Microbaculum marinisediminis: one gene and its partner. The protein of the gene in region 2 interacts with the protein of the main gene of each other region in a pairwise test. Links are inferred from orthologs where the notes say so. Each region holds a gene or a part of one and is shown on either strand. Other genes may lie near its edges.

Evidence for each region.
Region 1: the proteins of gltA (region 2) and MUB46_RS06360 interact in binary tests that used the Escherichia coli proteins (3 or more experiments, as listed by UniProt). The link is inferred for Microbaculum marinisediminis from one-to-one orthologs.

Annotation. Positions count from the first base shown.
Region 1 is NZ_JALIDZ010000003.1:40,483-48,409, reverse strand. The notes cover bases 1,933-4,877. They hold MUB46_RS06360 (lipid kinase), read left to right. Parts: upstream 1,933-2,936; coding sequence 2,937-3,818; downstream 3,819-4,877. Other genes in these bases: MUB46_RS06355 (SLC13 family permease), read left to right, coding at 3,892-4,877; secA (preprotein translocase subunit SecA), read left to right, coding at 1,933-2,868. Outside these bases: more of secA, read left to right, coding at 46-1,932; more of MUB46_RS06355, read left to right, coding at 4,878-5,667; MUB46_RS06350 (L,D-transpeptidase family protein), read right to left, coding at 5,739-7,163; MUB46_RS06345 (acetyl-CoA carboxylase carboxyltransferase subunit alpha), read right to left, coding at 7,343-7,927. UniProt on the Escherichia coli protein: In vitro phosphorylates phosphatidylglycerol but not diacylglycerol; the in vivo substrate is unknown.
Region 2 is NZ_JALIDZ010000012.1:23,436-31,303, forward strand. The notes cover bases 2,308-5,193. They hold gltA (citrate synthase), read left to right. Parts: upstream 2,308-3,038; coding sequence 3,039-4,349; downstream 4,350-5,193. Other genes in these bases: gltX (glutamate--tRNA ligase), read left to right, coding at 2,308-2,844; lpxB (lipid-A-disaccharide synthase), read right to left, coding at 4,374-5,193. Outside these bases: MUB46_RS21070 (ComEC/Rec2 family competence protein), read right to left, coding at 1-1,255; more of gltX, read left to right, coding at 1,420-2,307; more of lpxB, read right to left, coding at 5,194-5,573; MUB46_RS21090 (LpxI family protein), read right to left, coding at 5,570-6,466; lpxA (acyl-ACP--UDP-N-acetylglucosamine O-acyltransferase), read right to left, coding at 6,471-7,271; 3-hydroxyacyl-ACP dehydratase FabZ, read right to left, coding at 7,282-7,755; lpxD (UDP-3-O-(3-hydroxymyristoyl)glucosamine N-acyltransferase), read right to left, coding at 7,730-7,868.

The DNA of each region.
Region 1 (7,927 bases), on a different replicon or contig from region 2:
AGAGGCGCCAACCGTTCCAGGCGAGGCGCCGGAGAGACGGCACTCATGATCGGCCTCGGCAATTTCGCCAGCAAGTTTTTCGGCTCCGCCAACGACCGGAAGGTCAAGTCCTACCAATCCCGCGTCGACAAGATCAACGCCCTCGAACCGGAGATCGAGAAGCTCTCCGACGAGGAGCTGCGCGCCCGCACCGCGGCCTTCCGCGAGCAACTCGCCAACGGCGCCACCGTCGATGATCTGCTCGAACCCGCCTTCGCCACCGTCCGGGAGGCGGCCAAACGCACGCTCGGCCAGCGCCATTTCGATGTGCAGCTTATCGGCGGCATGGTCCTGCACGAGGGCAACATCGCCGAAATGAAGACCGGCGAGGGCAAGACCCTTGTCGCCACCCTGCCCGTCTACCTGAACGCGTTGAGCGAACGTGGTGTCCACGTCGTTACCGTCAACGACTACCTCGCCAGCCGCGACGCCGAGTGGATGGGCCAGATCTACCGTTTCCTCGGCCTGACCGTGGGCTGTATCGTCCACGGCATCGACGACGAGGAGCGACATCGCCAATACGCCTGCGACGTCACCTACGCCACCAACAACGAGCTCGGCTTCGACTACCTGCGCGACAACATGAAGTACGAGCTGAACCAGATGGTCCAGCGCGGACATCATTTCGCGATCGTCGACGAGGTCGACTCGATCCTGATCGACGAAGCGCGCACGCCGCTGATCATCTCCGGTCCCGTCGAGGACCGCTCCGATCTCTACACCCAGATCGACACGCTGATACCCTCCCTGTCGCCGGAGCATTTCGAAGTCGACGAGAAGCAGCGCTCCGCCACCCTCACCGAGGTCGGCACCGAGTTCATCGAGGAGAAGCTGAAGGAAGTGGGCCTGCTGAAGGAAGGCTCGCTCTACGACGTCGAGAACGTCACGCTGGTCCACCACGTCAACCAGGCGGTCCGTGCCCACAAGCTGTTCCAGCGCGACAAGGACTACATCGTCAAGAATCGCCAGGTCGTCATCATCGACGAATTCACCGGCCGCATGATGGAAGGCCGGCGCTATTCGGAAGGCCTGCACCAGGCGCTCGAGGCCAAGGAGCACGTGCAGATCCAGCCCGAGAACGTCACGCTGGCCTCGATCACCTTCCAGAACTATTTCCGCCTTTACGGGAAGCTTGCCGGCATGACCGGCACCGCGGCGACCGAGGCTGACGAATTCATGGACATCTACGGTCTCGAGGTCATCGAGATCCCGACCAACGTACCGGTCGCCCGTATCGACGACGACGACGAGGTCTACCGCACCGCCAAGGAAAAATACGACGCCATCCTCGAGCTGATCGCCGATTGCAAGAAGCGCGGCCAGCCGGTCCTGGTCGGCACCACCTCGATCGAGCGCTCCGAGCAGCTGGCCGAAGTGTTGAAGGCGAACGGCTACCGCCAGAAGGACTTCACCGATCCGGACGCCTTCCAGCCGCTTTATGACGGCGACCAGGGCACCGCGCAGGAGAAGGTCTTCGCCGTCCTTAACGCCCGCTACCACGAGCAGGAAGCCTACATCATCGCCCAGGCCGGCGTGCCCGGCGCCATCACCATAGCCACCAACATGGCCGGCCGCGGCACCGATATCCAGCTCGGCGGCAACGCCGACATGCGCATCCGCCACGAGCTTGAAGGCATCGAAGACGGCCCCGAGCGCGAGGCCGCCATCAAGCGGATTCACGACGAGATCGAGACACTGAAGGCGAAGGCCAAGGACGCCGGCGGCCTCTTCGTGCTCGCAACCGAACGCCACGAAAGCCGGCGCATCGACAACCAGCTTCGCGGCCGCTCCGGTCGCCAGGGCGACCCCGGCCACTCCAAGTTCTTCCTGTCGCTGCAGGACGACCTGATGCGCATCTTCGGCTCCGACCGCATGGACGGCATGCTGCAGAAGCTCGGCCTGCAGGAGGGCGAGGCCATCGTCCATCCCTGGATCAACAAGGCGCTGGAGAAGGCGCAGTCGAAGGTCGAGGCGCGCAACTTCGACATCCGCAAGAACCTGCTGAAGTTCGACAACGTGATGAACGATCAGCGCAAGGTGATCTTCGAGCAGCGCATCGAGATGATGTCCGGCGAGGACATCGCCGAGACCGTCGCCGACATGCGCCATCAGGTCGTCGAGGAACTGGTCTCCAAGCATATCCCGCCGAAGGCCTATGCCGAGCAGTGGGACACCGCAGGCCTCAAGGCGAAGGTGCAGGAGGTGCTCAACCTCGACCTGCCCGTCGACGAATGGGCCAAGGAAGAGGGCATCGCCGACGAGGAGATCACCGAGCGGCTGATCAAGGCCGCCGACGAGCGCTTCGCGCGAAAGGTCGCCGATTTCTCGCCGACCGTCATGCGCCAGATCGAGAAGGCGGTACTGCTGCAGACGCTCGACCATCTCTGGCGCGAGCACCTGATCACGCTCGACCACCTGCGCCAGGTGATCGGCTTCCGCGGCTATGCCCAGCGTGATCCGCTCAACGAGTACAAGACCGAGGCCTTCGAGCTGTTCGAGTCGATGATCGACCGTCTGCGCGAGGCCGTCACCAGCCAGCTGATGCGCGTCGAGCTCGTCCGCGAGGCGCCCGAGCCCGAGCCGCTTCCCGTCATGGAGGCCCACCACCTCGACCCGGCCACCGGCGAGGACGAGATGGCGCTGGCGGATGCCGAATACGCCTATTCGCACGGCGGCGCGGCCCCCGCTCTGGCATCGTCCGCGGCCGTCGCCCGCAAGCCCGAGCGCGATGCCTCCGATCCCGCGACCTGGGGCAAGGTCGGCCGCAACGAGCCTTGCCCGTGCGGATCCGGCAAGAAGTACAAGCACTGCCACGGCAAGCTCGCATAGGTCTCGCGGAACCTGCGGCGGTCCGTTGGCGTTTCCGGTAGGGTCGGAACACTCGGACGGACCGTGCCATGCCTAACCGCCTGCTGATCGTCGCCAACCCGGGCGCGTCCCGCGCCGATGTCGCGCTCGGGCCGGCGGTGGGAACGCTGGCTGCGGCCGGCTTCGATCTCGATCTGCGGCAGCCCGACGACGCAAACGACATTCCGGCCCTGATCGAACAGGAAGCGCCGGGGTGCGACGCCATCGTCGTCGCCGGCGGCGACGGCACGGTGAATGCCGCCGCCGAAGCCCTCATCCACGCCGGCAAGCCCGTCGGCCTGCTGCCCGTCGGCACCGCCAACGACCTCGCCCAGACCCTCGGCATTCCCGCCGACCCGCAAGCCGCCGCCGACATCATCATCGCCGGCCACAGCCGCGATATCGATGTCGGTCGCGTCAACGCAAAGCCGTTCCTGAACGTCGCCTCGATCGGCCTGTCGGTCGATATCGCCCGGCGCCAGGATACCGGCCGCAAGCAGCAATGGCGGGCGTTCAGCTACCTCCTGACGACTATCGAGGTGCTCGGCGAGGCGAATCGGTTTCGCGCCGAGATCGAATGCGACGACGAGTCGGTCGTGGTCGACACTTACCAAATCGCCGTCGGCAACGGCGTCTTCTACGGCGGCGGCATGCGCATCGCCGAGGATGCGGCAATCGACGACGGCCTGCTCGACGTCTACGCGATCAAGGCAGCGACGGTCCTGGAGCTGCTGGCCCTCGCGCCCGCCCTCAGGGCCGGCAGGCACCTCGAGCGCGACGACGTCGTCTCGCTGCGCGGAGCGCGCGTGCGCATCGCCAGCACGCAGCCCCTGCCGATCAATACCGACGGCGAGGTGACCACCGAGTCGCCTGCCGAATTCGGTGTCGATCGCGCCGCACTGACGGTCTTCGCCCCACCGCCGGATCCGTAAGGGGGTCGCGGGAACGGTTCGGTGCCGCTACACATTGAGTCGCTCAAGACCCGCACTGTTACTCAGGCCTTTCATGAATTTCGACCAGACTTTCCTGTTCGCCCTGTTCGCCGGCGTTTTCGCGATGATGCTGTGGGGACGTTTCCGTTACGACGTCATCGCGTTTTCGGCGCTGCTGATCGCCATTGTCGTCGGCGTCGTGCCCAAGGAGGACGCCTTCGCCGGCTTCGGCCACCCGGCGACCATCATCGTCGCGTTGGTGCTCGTCGTCTCGCGCGGACTGGTGAACTCCGGCGCCATCGAGATCGTCATGCGCGTCATCGCCGACGGCGGCAAGAGCGTCGGCAGCCACATCGTCAAGCTAGCAGGCATCGGCGCGGCATTGTCGGCCTTCATGAACAATGTCGCCGCGCTGGCGCTGCTAATGCCGGTGGACATCCAGGCCGCCGTCAAGGCCGGCCGCAGCCCGGCGATCACGCTGATGCCGCTGTCGTTCGCCACGATCCTCGGCGGCCTCGTCACCCTGATCGGTACGCCGCCCAACATCATCATCGCCTCGTTCCGCGAACGCACGCTCGGCGAGAGCTATCACATGTTCGATTTCGCGCCGGTCGGGCTGGCCTGCGCCGTGGTCGGCGTCGCCTTCGTCGCCACGATCGGCTGGCGACTGATCCCGAAATCTGCGACCGAGCGCAACACCGGCGCCGAACTGCGCGACATCCACGGCTATATCGCCGAGCTGGTCGTAGGCGAGAAGTCGACCGCCGTCGGCCAGAAGGTCGCGGACCTGGACGAAGTCGCCGAGGAGCACGAAGTCTCGGTCGTGGGCCTCGTCCGGCGCGGCACCCGCCTGCCCGGCGGAGCCCGGCGCGAGGAGATCCAGTCCGGCGACCTTCTCGTCGTCGACGCCACACCTAGCGCCATCGACGCCTTCGTCGGCGCCCTCAAGCTCGGCTTCATCGGCGAGGAAAAACATCGCCAGGCGGCCGGTGCCGATCTGGAGGTCATCGAGGTCGTGGTGCCGCAGGACGCCCGCATCGTCGGCCGCTCCTCCGACGACGTGCGCCTGCTGAGCCGATACGGCGTCACCCTGCTGGGCATCTCGCGGCGCGGCAAGCGCTTCCGCGAACGGGTCCGGCGGCTACCCATCGAGGCCGGCGACATCCTGTTGCTTCTAGGCCCCGTCGAGCGCATCGAGGACGCGTCGATGCGCATCGGCGCCCTGCCGCTGGCCAAGCGCGGCCTGCAGGTGACGCAACATGGCCGCGCCGGGCTTGCCGCCGGCATCTTCGGCCTGGCCGTCGCCGCGGCCAGCTTCGGCGTCGTCTATCTGCCGGTCGCGCTCGCCGCCGTGGTGGTGGTCTACGTGCTCACCGACATCATTCCGCTGCGTGAAGTCTACGAGGATATCGAATGGCCGGTGGTGGTCCTGCTCGGCTCGATGATCCCGCTTGGCATCGCGCTGGAGAATGCCGGCGGCACGCAACTGATCGCCCAAAGCCTGGTGACGATCGCCGCCGGTACGCCGCCCTGGGTCGTGCTCACCCTGTTGATGGTGGTAACGATGACGCTGTCCGACGTGCTCAACAACACCGCGACGGCCGTCATCGCCGCCCCCGTCGCCGTCGACATCGCCAACAGCCTGGGGACGAGCCCCGATCCGTTCCTGATGGCGGTCGCGGTCGCCGCGTCCTGCGCATTCCTCACGCCGATCGGCCACAAGAACAATACGCTGATCCTCGGGCCGGGCGGCTATGCCTTCGGCGACTACTGGCGCATGGGCCTGCCGCTGGAGATCATCGTCATCGCCGTGGCGATCCCGACGATCATGATCGTCTGGCCGTTCTGAAGGGCCGGCGGCAAATGAAAACGCCCGGGGCAAACCCCGGGCGTCCTGGCTGAATCCTGGAAACCGCGTCCTTAGCGGCGCGGGGCCTTCGTCCGCTCGTGCGATGCAAGGTCGGCCGGTACCGATACGCCGTCGACCTCCTCGAAATAGTCGAACACGGCGAACGGGTTCTCGTTGACGAGGATCGGCACGAATGCGGTTGCCGGCGTCAGGCGCGGCAACCCGTCCTCGAGCCCGCTATCGATCGACGCGCTCTTGTCGTCCGCCGCCTTCGCCGGCGTCGGCACGGTGCCCGTGGTGATCGGATCCGCATCCGGATCCGGTTCGGCAGCCGCCTCGTTGCCTTTGACGTTGCCGAGGCTGCGCAGCCCGCCGGTGATCCCCACCAGCTTGCCCCAGACGCCCGAGAAGGCGGTGGCGACGGAGGAACCGTTGCCGGCGTCGGCATCGGCCAGCGCCGGGTTTCCGGTCAAGGCGAAGTCGGACTCGGCCGGTTTCGTTTCGGCAGGCGTCTCGGCCTCGGCGACCTGCTTGCCGAGCACTTCGTCGGCCTTGGCGTCGGACGTGTTCGCCGCGTCGCCCTGCTCCTCGAGCGAAGCGGTCATGATGACGTTGGAGCGCGCCGACGACTGCTGCTCCTGCATCTTGAGTTCGGCAAGCGCCACCTGGAAGGCGGTTTCGTCACGCATCTTCTTCGCGGCGACGGCGACCTCGATGGTGTCGGGCACGTCGAGCTGCGGGCAGCGGGCGTTGGCGATCAGCTTCTGGTTCGGATTGGCCGGCTTGGCGTTGAACACGTAGTCGCTCCCGCAAACGCCGACCTTGGGCGGAACGCCGGTGACCTCGAAGTGGTCGCTGCCTTCCTTGAGCGTCTTCCAGAACGGCATGTTGGGATTGCCGGCATGGCGCGCCATGTTGGCCGGCGTCATGCGGAAAGGATAGGCCTGCACCTGGAATTCGCGCTGGCCGCCCCGGAAGGAATCGCGGGCAAGCGCGTAGACCTCGGCGATCGTCTCGTCGGTCATCGCGTAGCAGCCCGCCGACGAGCAGGCGCCGTGCACCATCAGGTGCGTGCCGGTACGCCCCAGCGCCTTGTCATAGGCATTGGGATAACCGATGTTGAACGACAGATAATAGCTGGAATTCGGGTTCATCTGCCCCGGCGCGACCGTATAGAAGCCCTCCGGCGCCTGCCGGTCGCCTTCTTTTCGCTTCGGGCCGAGCTCACCGGACCATTTGCAGATGTCGTAGGTCTTGAACAGGGCGAAGCGGCCGTCCTTGCCCGGCTTCCAGACCTCCAGCGTGCTTTCTTCCTTGTAGATCCGCACGACGAGGGGGTCTTCCTTGCGCATGCCCTTGTCTTCGAGCTCTTGCAAGGTGGCGTAGCTGAGCGGCTGCAGATGCTTGGCGCCGCCCAACTGCTCGTCCATGCAGCCGCCGACGGCCAGGAGCGAGAGGGAAACAAGCGCTATGCGGGAATGGCGAAGCGTGATCATGTGGTGGTCCGAAAATCCGTACACAGAGACTACCGTACCGCTCAATTTGGGCCGATAGCGTTAAGACTTCGTTTACCGCCTGAACCGACGTCAACGATTTTGCGCCGACGGACCCGGCTATCGCAACCGTAATTTAGCGGCGAAACGATGGCAGTGCACCGATCGCGGTTCGACTGTGGTTAAAGAGTCCGGCCCATCGCGATGAACTTTTCGCGGCGTCTACGCCGAATTTCATCGGAATCGAGCCCTGCGAAGTCCTTCAAAGCCGATTCGATGGCCCGACCAGCTGATTCGATAGCTTCTTCGGGCTGGCGATGCGCTCCTCCGACGGGTTCGGAAATTATCGTGTCGATAATGTTGAAACGCTTCAGATCCGTCGCCGTGACCTTCATCGCCGTCGCCGCGTCGGCCGCGCGTGAAGAATCCCGCCACAGAATCGACGCCGAAGCCTCCGGCGAGGCCACGGTGTAGATCGAATGCTCCAGCATCAGCACCTGGTTGGTCACGGCGATCGCGACCGCGCCGCCGGACCCGCCCTCGCCGATGACCACCGAGACGTTCGGCGTGCCGAGCGTGAGGCAGGCGTCGATTCCCCGCGCGATCGCCTCTGCCTGGCCGCGCTCTTCGGCGCCGACGCCGGGATAGGCACCGGCGGTATCGATGAAGGCGATCACCGGAACGTCGAACCGGTCGGCCATTTCCATCAGCCGCACCGCCTTGCGATAACCTTCGGGACGGGCCATGCCGAAATTGTGCTTCAGCCT
Region 2 (7,868 bases):
AAAGCGACCACCACCGCAACGCCTCGTAGGCCGAGACCAGGGCGACGGTCGCGGCGAACGACATCTGGAAGCTCGCCGTCACCAAGGCTTCGGGCGTCAGCACGAGCACGATCGATGCGGCGATCGCGACGTTGCGCAGGGTGATCGCCGGCCGGTCGAGCAGCACGGCAACCAGCATGATCGCCGCCATGATGAAGGCGCGCTGCGTCGCGATCGAGGCGCCCGAGAGCACCAGGTAGCCGAGCCCGCCGATCAGGGCGATCGCCGCCGCCCACTTCTTGATCGGCCGGGTCAACGCGAGACTAGGCGATAGCGCCAGACAGGCACGGGTGAACCAGAACAGCGTGCCGACGACGAGCATCATGTGCAGGCCCGAGATCGCCAGGATGTGCGCCAGGCCGGAGGCGCGCAGCGCGTCCTCGTCGGCGTCCGGTATAGCGCCACGCTCGCCCGTCACGAGCGCGGCCGCGATCGCGCCGACGGAGCCGGGCAGCGACTGCCGGATTCGCGCCGCGATGTAAAGGCGCGTCCGCTCGATCGCGGTCCCGAGCCGCACTGGCAGTCCGACATCCCGCGCGGTCTGGACCGGTTTCGGCGCGCTGGTCAGGAACCCGACGCCGCCGATGCCGGCGAACCAGGCCCGCCGGGCGTAATCGAAGCCGCCCGGCACCGCGGCGTCCGGCGGCGGCAACAGCATCGCGTCAAATCGCACCGCCTGTCCTGGCGTCGGCACCGACCAGCTGCCGCGCATCCACAGCGACAGCAGGGTCGGCAGCTCCGCAGCGGCATCGCGGCCGATCCGCTCCGGCGCCACCGTGAGCCGTGCCGCGCCGTCCTCCCTGAGGTCGACCCCGATGATCCGCCCGGTCACCGGAACCGGATATCCGGTCTCGGACACGACCGGCGCGGCGACCCAGCGGCTGCGAAGCCCCGCGTCCAACATGCCCAGCGACGCCAGGAACAGGCCGATGAACGCGATGCCCCCGAGCCGGCCCGGGCCGCAGCGGACAGCGACGATCCCGGTGACGACGCACAGGACCAGCACCGCCGCGAGCACAGGTTCCCGCGGCAGCGCGAAATAGGCCGCGATGCCGGCGCCGAAAGCGACGGGACCCCAGAGGAACAATCGCTCGCGCTCGCTGTCGGCGATCCTTCGGACCGAAACGCGGCGCGACAGGCGGCTCGACAGGCCGAGCAGCGGCGCCGGCAACGCCGGCCATCGCCGCGCCGCCGCGGAGCGCGATCTGCCGATCAAGGACGCGTCGTCGGACACCGCAGTCCCCCTGGGGCCGCGCCGAAGGTTTGGGCGCGACCGTTGCCCACACCGCTTCTATCTGCGCCGGCCGCCGTGCTACACAACGCCCAGCCTACACCGCACCATCCATACTAGACCGCACGAGAAACCGGCCGCCACCTGTCATGTCCAAACCTGAGATCGTCACCCGCTTCGCCCCCTCGCCGACCGGCTTCCTGCATATCGGCGGCGCACGCACCGCCCTGTTCAACTGGCTCTATGCCCGCGGACGCGGCGGCAAGATGCTGCTGAGGATCGAGGATACCGATCGCGCGCGCTCGACCGACGAGGCGATCGCCGCGATCGTCGACGGCCTGAAGTGGCTGGGCCTGGATTGGGATGGCGAGGCGATCTCGCAATACGCCCGCGCCGAGCGGCATCGCGAGGTGGTCGAGGACCTGTTGGCCCGGGGCAAGGCCTACCGGTGCTACGCGACACCCGAGGAACTCGCCGAGATGCGCGAGACGGCGCGCGCAGAGGGCCGCCCGCCACGCTACGACGGCCGCTGGCGCGACCGCGATCCCTCGGAGGCGCCCCAGGGCGTCAAGCCGGCGATCCGCCTCAAGGCGCCGACGGAGGGCGAGACCGTGGTCGACGACCACGTCCAGGGGCGCGTCGTGTGGCAGAACAAGGATCTGGACGACCTGATTCTGCTGCGGTCCGACGGCAACCCAACCTATATGCTCGCCGTCGTCGTCGACGACCACGACACGGGCGTCACCCACGTCATCCGCGGCGACGATCACCTGACCAACGCCGCCCGCCAGACACAGATCTATCAGGCACTCGGTTGGGCCGTGCCGGAGATGGCGCATATCCCTCTGATTCACGGGCCGGACGGCGCGAAGCTGTCGAAGCGCCACGGTGCGCTCGGCGTCGATGCCTACCGCGCCATGGGCTATCTGCCGCAGGCGATGCGCAACTATCTGGTTCGCCTGGGCTGGAGCCATGGCGACGACGAGGTGATGTCGAGCGAACAGATGCTCGAATGGTTCGATCTCGACGCCATCGGCAAGTCTGCCGCCCGCTTCGATTTCGCCAAGCTGGAGAATCTGAACGGCATCTACATGCGGCAGACGCCCGATGCGGAGCTGTATGACGCGCTGATGGAGAACCTGCCCTATCTGCCCGAGGGGCCGGCGTACGAATCCCGGCTCGACGCGGTAAAGTCGGACCGAATCCGACAGGCGATGCCGGGCCTGAAGGAACGCGCGAAGAATCTCGCAGAACTCCTTGAAAGCACGAAATTTCTTGTCGAGGACCGCCCATTGTCTCTGGACCAGAAGGCCGCCAAGATACTCGACGACGGCGCACGAGAGACCCTGAGCGCAGTCCTGCCTGTCCTTGAAGCCGCCCCACAGTGGGACGCGGCGAGCCTCGAAGCGGCGGTGAAGGCTTTTGCGGAGACCTCCGGCCGCAAGCTCGGCACGGTCGCCCAGCCGCTCCGTGCCGCGTTGACGGGCCGGGCGACATCGCCCGGTATATTTGACGTTCTGGCGGTGCTCGGCCGCGAGGAAAGCCTTGCCCGCATTGCCGATCAGACCGCTTGACCGTACCGGTCCCGCCCTATGTATCGACGATCCTGCCAACGCCCGGAGCTTGCCGATCCCGCTCAAATCGGGTACCGAGACAGTCATATTCCTACCGAACCGCACTCCAGCCGACCGTGGGAGCGAATCCGTATCCCGACGAGCCGAACCTGGGCTGTGCGGGTGCCCGCCACCAGGACAGGAGCCACCTGCCCATGAATGACAAGAACGTCACCGCCGCCAACACTGCGACGCTCAAGCTCGGCGACGCCGAGCATCAGTTTCCGGTCTATCCGGGCACGATCGGACCGGATGTCGTGGATATCTCGCGACTCTACGCCGACGCCCACGCTTTCACCTACGACCCGGGCTTCACGTCGACGGCGAGCTGTGAGTCGAAGATCACCTATATCGATGGTGACGAAGGCGTGCTGCTCTATCGCGGCTACCCGATCGACCAGTTGGCCGAGCACGGCGACTTCCTCGAGACCTGCTATCTGCTGCTCTACGGCGAACTGCCGACACAGGGCCAAAAGGCCGATTTCGATTTCCGCGTGACGCGGCACACCATGCTGCATGAGCAGATGATGCGCTTCTTCTCCGGCTTCCGCCGCGACGCCCATCCGATGGCGGTGATGGTTGGCGTGGTCGGCGCCCTGTCGGCGTTCTATCACGACTCCACCGACATCTCGGACCCGTATCAGCGCATGGTCGCCAGCGTCCGAATGATCGCGAAGATGCCCACGATCGCGGCGATGGCCTTCAAGTATCATGTCGGCCAGCCGTTCATGTATCCGCGCAACGAGCTCGATTACTCCTCGAACTTCATGCACATGTGCTTCTCGGTGCCGTGCGAGGAATACAAGGTCAATCCGGTGCTCGCCCGCGCCATGGACCGCATCTTCATCCTGCACGCCGACCATGAGCAGAACGCCTCGACCTCGACGGTCCGGCTCGCCGGCTCCTCGGGTGCAAACCCGTTCGCCTGCATCGCCGCCGGCATCGCCTGCCTGTGGGGCCCCGCGCACGGCGGCGCCAACGAGGCGGCCCTGAACATGCTTTCGGAGATCGGGTCGGTCGACCGCATTCCGGAATTCGTCGCCCGCGCCAAGGACAAGAACGACCCGTTCCGCCTGATGGGCTTCGGGCACCGGGTCTACAAGAACTATGACCCGCGCGCCAAGATCATGCAGAAGACCTGCCACGAAGTGCTGGCCGAGGTCGGCATCAAGGACGATCCGCTACTCGACGTGGCCCTGGAACTCGAGCGCATCGCCCTGCAGGACGAGTACTTCGTCGAGAAGAAGCTGTATCCCAACATCGACTTCTATTCCGGCATCACGCTGAAGGCGCTGGGCTTCCCGACCTCCATGTTCACGGTGCTGTTCTCGGTCGCCCGCACGGTCGGCTGGATCGCCCAGTGGAAGGAGATGATCGAGGATCCGAAGCAGAAGATCGGCCGTCCGCGCCAGCTCTACACCGGCGCCACGCGGCGCGACTACGTTCCGGTATCGATGCGCAAATAGCGCATCATCTCCGAATTCAGATTTCTATGGCCGGGGCGCCAGTGCGCCCCGGCCATTTTTTTCAAGGACATCCAGGACGACGGCGGCCGCCTTCCGGCTCGGGTTGTCGCCGTCGATCAGCGTCGCGTCCCGGACCTTGTCGATTGCGGCCAGTTGCCTACGCCGCTCCGGACCGTCGTCGAACAGTGGATCGACCGCGTCCGACAGCGTCTGCGGATCGCATCCCTTATGGATGTACTCCGGAAACGCGTTCTCGCCGATCACCAGGTTGGCCATCACCACCGAATGGGTGCGCACCATCCAGCGCAGCGCCGCGGTCAGCGGATCGAGCCGGTAGGTGACGACCATCGGCACGCCGGCAAGCGCCAGCTCGAGCGTGACCGTCCCGGACGCCGCCAGCGCGACCCGGCCGGCGGAGAATGCGTTCCATTTCTCGAATTCGCCCGAAACGACACGCGGTCTGACCGGCCAGTCCGCAACCTCCTGGCTGAGCCGATCGGCCAGATGCGCGACCGCGGGGAGGACCGGATCGAAGTCCCTGCCCTTGTCGCGCAACGCCTTTAGCGTGTCGCGGAAGACCGGCATGAGCCGCTCGACTTCAGTGATGCGGCTGCCGGGCAGCACCAGTAAGGTCGGCTTGCCACCCGCCTGTGCCGCCCTGCCCGGCATCAGCGCCAGCCGCTCGACCGCCGGATGCCCGACATAGACGCAGTCGGGACCCCCGAGACGCCGGTGTACGGCCGGTTCGAACGGGAAGACCGCGAGAACCCGGTCGATATAGGCGCGCATCTTCCGCGCCCGCCAGGGCCGCCAGGCCCAGACGGTCGGGGAGACGTAGTCGACGATCGGAAGCCTTGGCAACCGCCGGCGCACGCGTTTGGCGACCTGATGGGTGAATTCCGGACTGTCGACGATGATCAGGATGTCCGGCTCGAAGGCAACGACGTGATCGACGGCTTCATGTACGCGTCGAATGAGGCCCGGCAGCCGAGCAAGGATCGCGAACGGCCCCATGACGGCGATCTCGGACAGTGGAAATACGCTCGTCAGGCCCGCGCGTTCCATCTCCGGGCCGCCGACTCCGGCGAAGGATATCGTCCGATCCGCATCGGCCTGCATGGCTTCCATGAGGCCGGCACCGAGATGATCGCCCGAGGATTCCCCCGCGATCATCGCGATGCGAAGCGGACGCGACTGCGATCGCTCCGGAACCTGATCGCTCATGGCCGGCGGCTTGATCCGCTACCGGTGTCGATCCCGACGAAGAACAGACCGGCTTCGTCGGCCGCGCGGCGCACGTCGTCGATGCGCGGCACCAGCACCCTTCCCGCCTCGACGGCGATCCCCTCGAGGCCCGCATCCTTGGCCACGCGTATCGTTTCCACACCGGCGACCGGCATGTCGAGCCGAAGTTCCTGGCCGGGCTTCGCCGACTTGATCAGGACGCCCGACGGCGGCGGCACCGATATCCGCCCCTCTCGGCGCAGGTCGGAGCAGCGGGCCACCATCGCATTGGTGCCCTCCGCAGCCTCCACCGCGATCACGCGCCCGTCGAGCACGATGACCGCCTGACCGATATCGAGTGGCCCCATCTGGCGAATTGCCTGGAAGCCGTAATCGATGTCGGCGCGGGCCTTTCGCCCGGGCTTGACGCGTCCCAGCGTTCCGGTCGGCGCGACCAGACGCGGCACGACGTCGGCCGGGCCGACGATCCGGAAGCCCTCGCTTTCGAATATCTGGACGACACCGTTGACCACCTTGTCGTCGCCGCCGCGCTTGAGGCGCATGATGGCCGGCAGCAGCGCCGCCTTGACGGCGCTCATGTCCCATTCGATGTCGGAAAAGCGGGGCCTTCGGAAACTGCCCGCCATCAGGACGTCGCGGCAATTGCGCTCGACAAGCAGCGCCTTGAGGCGCCCGGCGGCGCCGATCGGAAGCCGCGCCGTCGGAAAGGCGGAGAAATCCGCGTCCGCCTCACCGTCCACTGCGATGACGAACAGGGAGCGCCCGGTGTTCCGGACCTCTTCCGCGACGAGGCGCGGCAAATCCCCGGCGCCAGCGATTATGGCCAGCGGTCCCAGGCTTGCCTCCTCCCGGCTCGCCGGATCCGCAGACATCCCGTCACCCTCCGCGTCCGCTACGCGGGGTGCACAAGGCCCGATCGGAATCGGCCCGGATGAAATCGACCACCTTTGTGACCAACGGATGTTCGGGGAACAGCTGGGCGACGTCTTCCACCCGTTCCATCAGCGTGCCTTCGTTCGAAAACAGCAACCGATAGGCCTGGCGCATCGTGTGGATCTGTTCGCGATCGAAGCCATGCCGCTTGAGGCCCACGATATTGAGCCCTCCCAGATGGGCCCGGTTTCCGAGAACCGATCCGTACGGGATGACGTCGTTCTCGACGCCGCTCAAGCCGCCGACGAAGGCATACTCACCGATCCGCACCCATTGATGGACGGCCGCGAGACCGCCGAGGATGGCGTGATCCTGCACCTGGCAATGGCCGGCCAAAGTCGCGTTGTTGATGAAGAGCACATTGTTGCCGACCTTGCAGTCGTGCGCGACATGCGATCCCACCATGAAATAGCAGTTGTCGCCGACCGAGGTCTCCATGCCACCGAACGCGGTGCCCGGGTTCATGGTCACCTGCTCGCGAATGACGCAATCGGTGCCGATGAGCAGACGGCTCGGCTCCCCCGCATATTTCAGGTGCTGGGGCGGTTGGCCGAGGGACGAATATGGATAAATGCTGGTGCGCGCGCCGATGTTCGTATGCCCGTCGAGCACCACGTGCCCGACCAGCTCCACGTCATCTCCGAGTTCCACATCGTCGCCGACGATGCAGTATGGACCAATCTTGACCCTTTCGCCGAGGCGGGCCCCTTTGCCGACGATAGCCGTCGCGTGAACATCTGCCATGGAATATGCTTTATTTATCCGCGATCATCGCACTGATTTCAGCTTCCGCGACCAACGCACCATCGACGCGGGCTTCGGCCGCATACTTCCAGATCGTGCGGCGATTGCGGATCTTGCGAACATGGTAATGGACGACATCACCGGGAACGACGGGCTTTCGGAACTTGCACTTGTCGATGGTCATGAAATAGACGAGCTTCGGCTGCCCCGACGCGTACCGTAAAATACACACAGCACCGGCCGTCTGCGCCATTCCCTCGACGAGCAAGATTCCCGGCATCACCGGCCGATCCGGGAAATGACCGGTGAAATGCGGCTCATTGATGGTCACGTTCTTGATGCCGACACAGGATTCGTCACTGTCGATGTCGACGATCCGGTCTACCATCAAGAAAGGATAGCGATGCGGCAATAGCTCCAGAAGCCGCAAGATATCAAGCGACTCGAGCGTTTGCTGGTCAGTCATGCTCGCGCTCATGTCCATTTCCGTCTGCCTTCTCCTGCGGCCGTCGCTCCGCGATATAGTCGTGAGCGAGCTTTTGAAGCGCCGCAACCTCTTTCAGCCATACGCGCGCCGGTCTGGCGGGAACCCCGCCG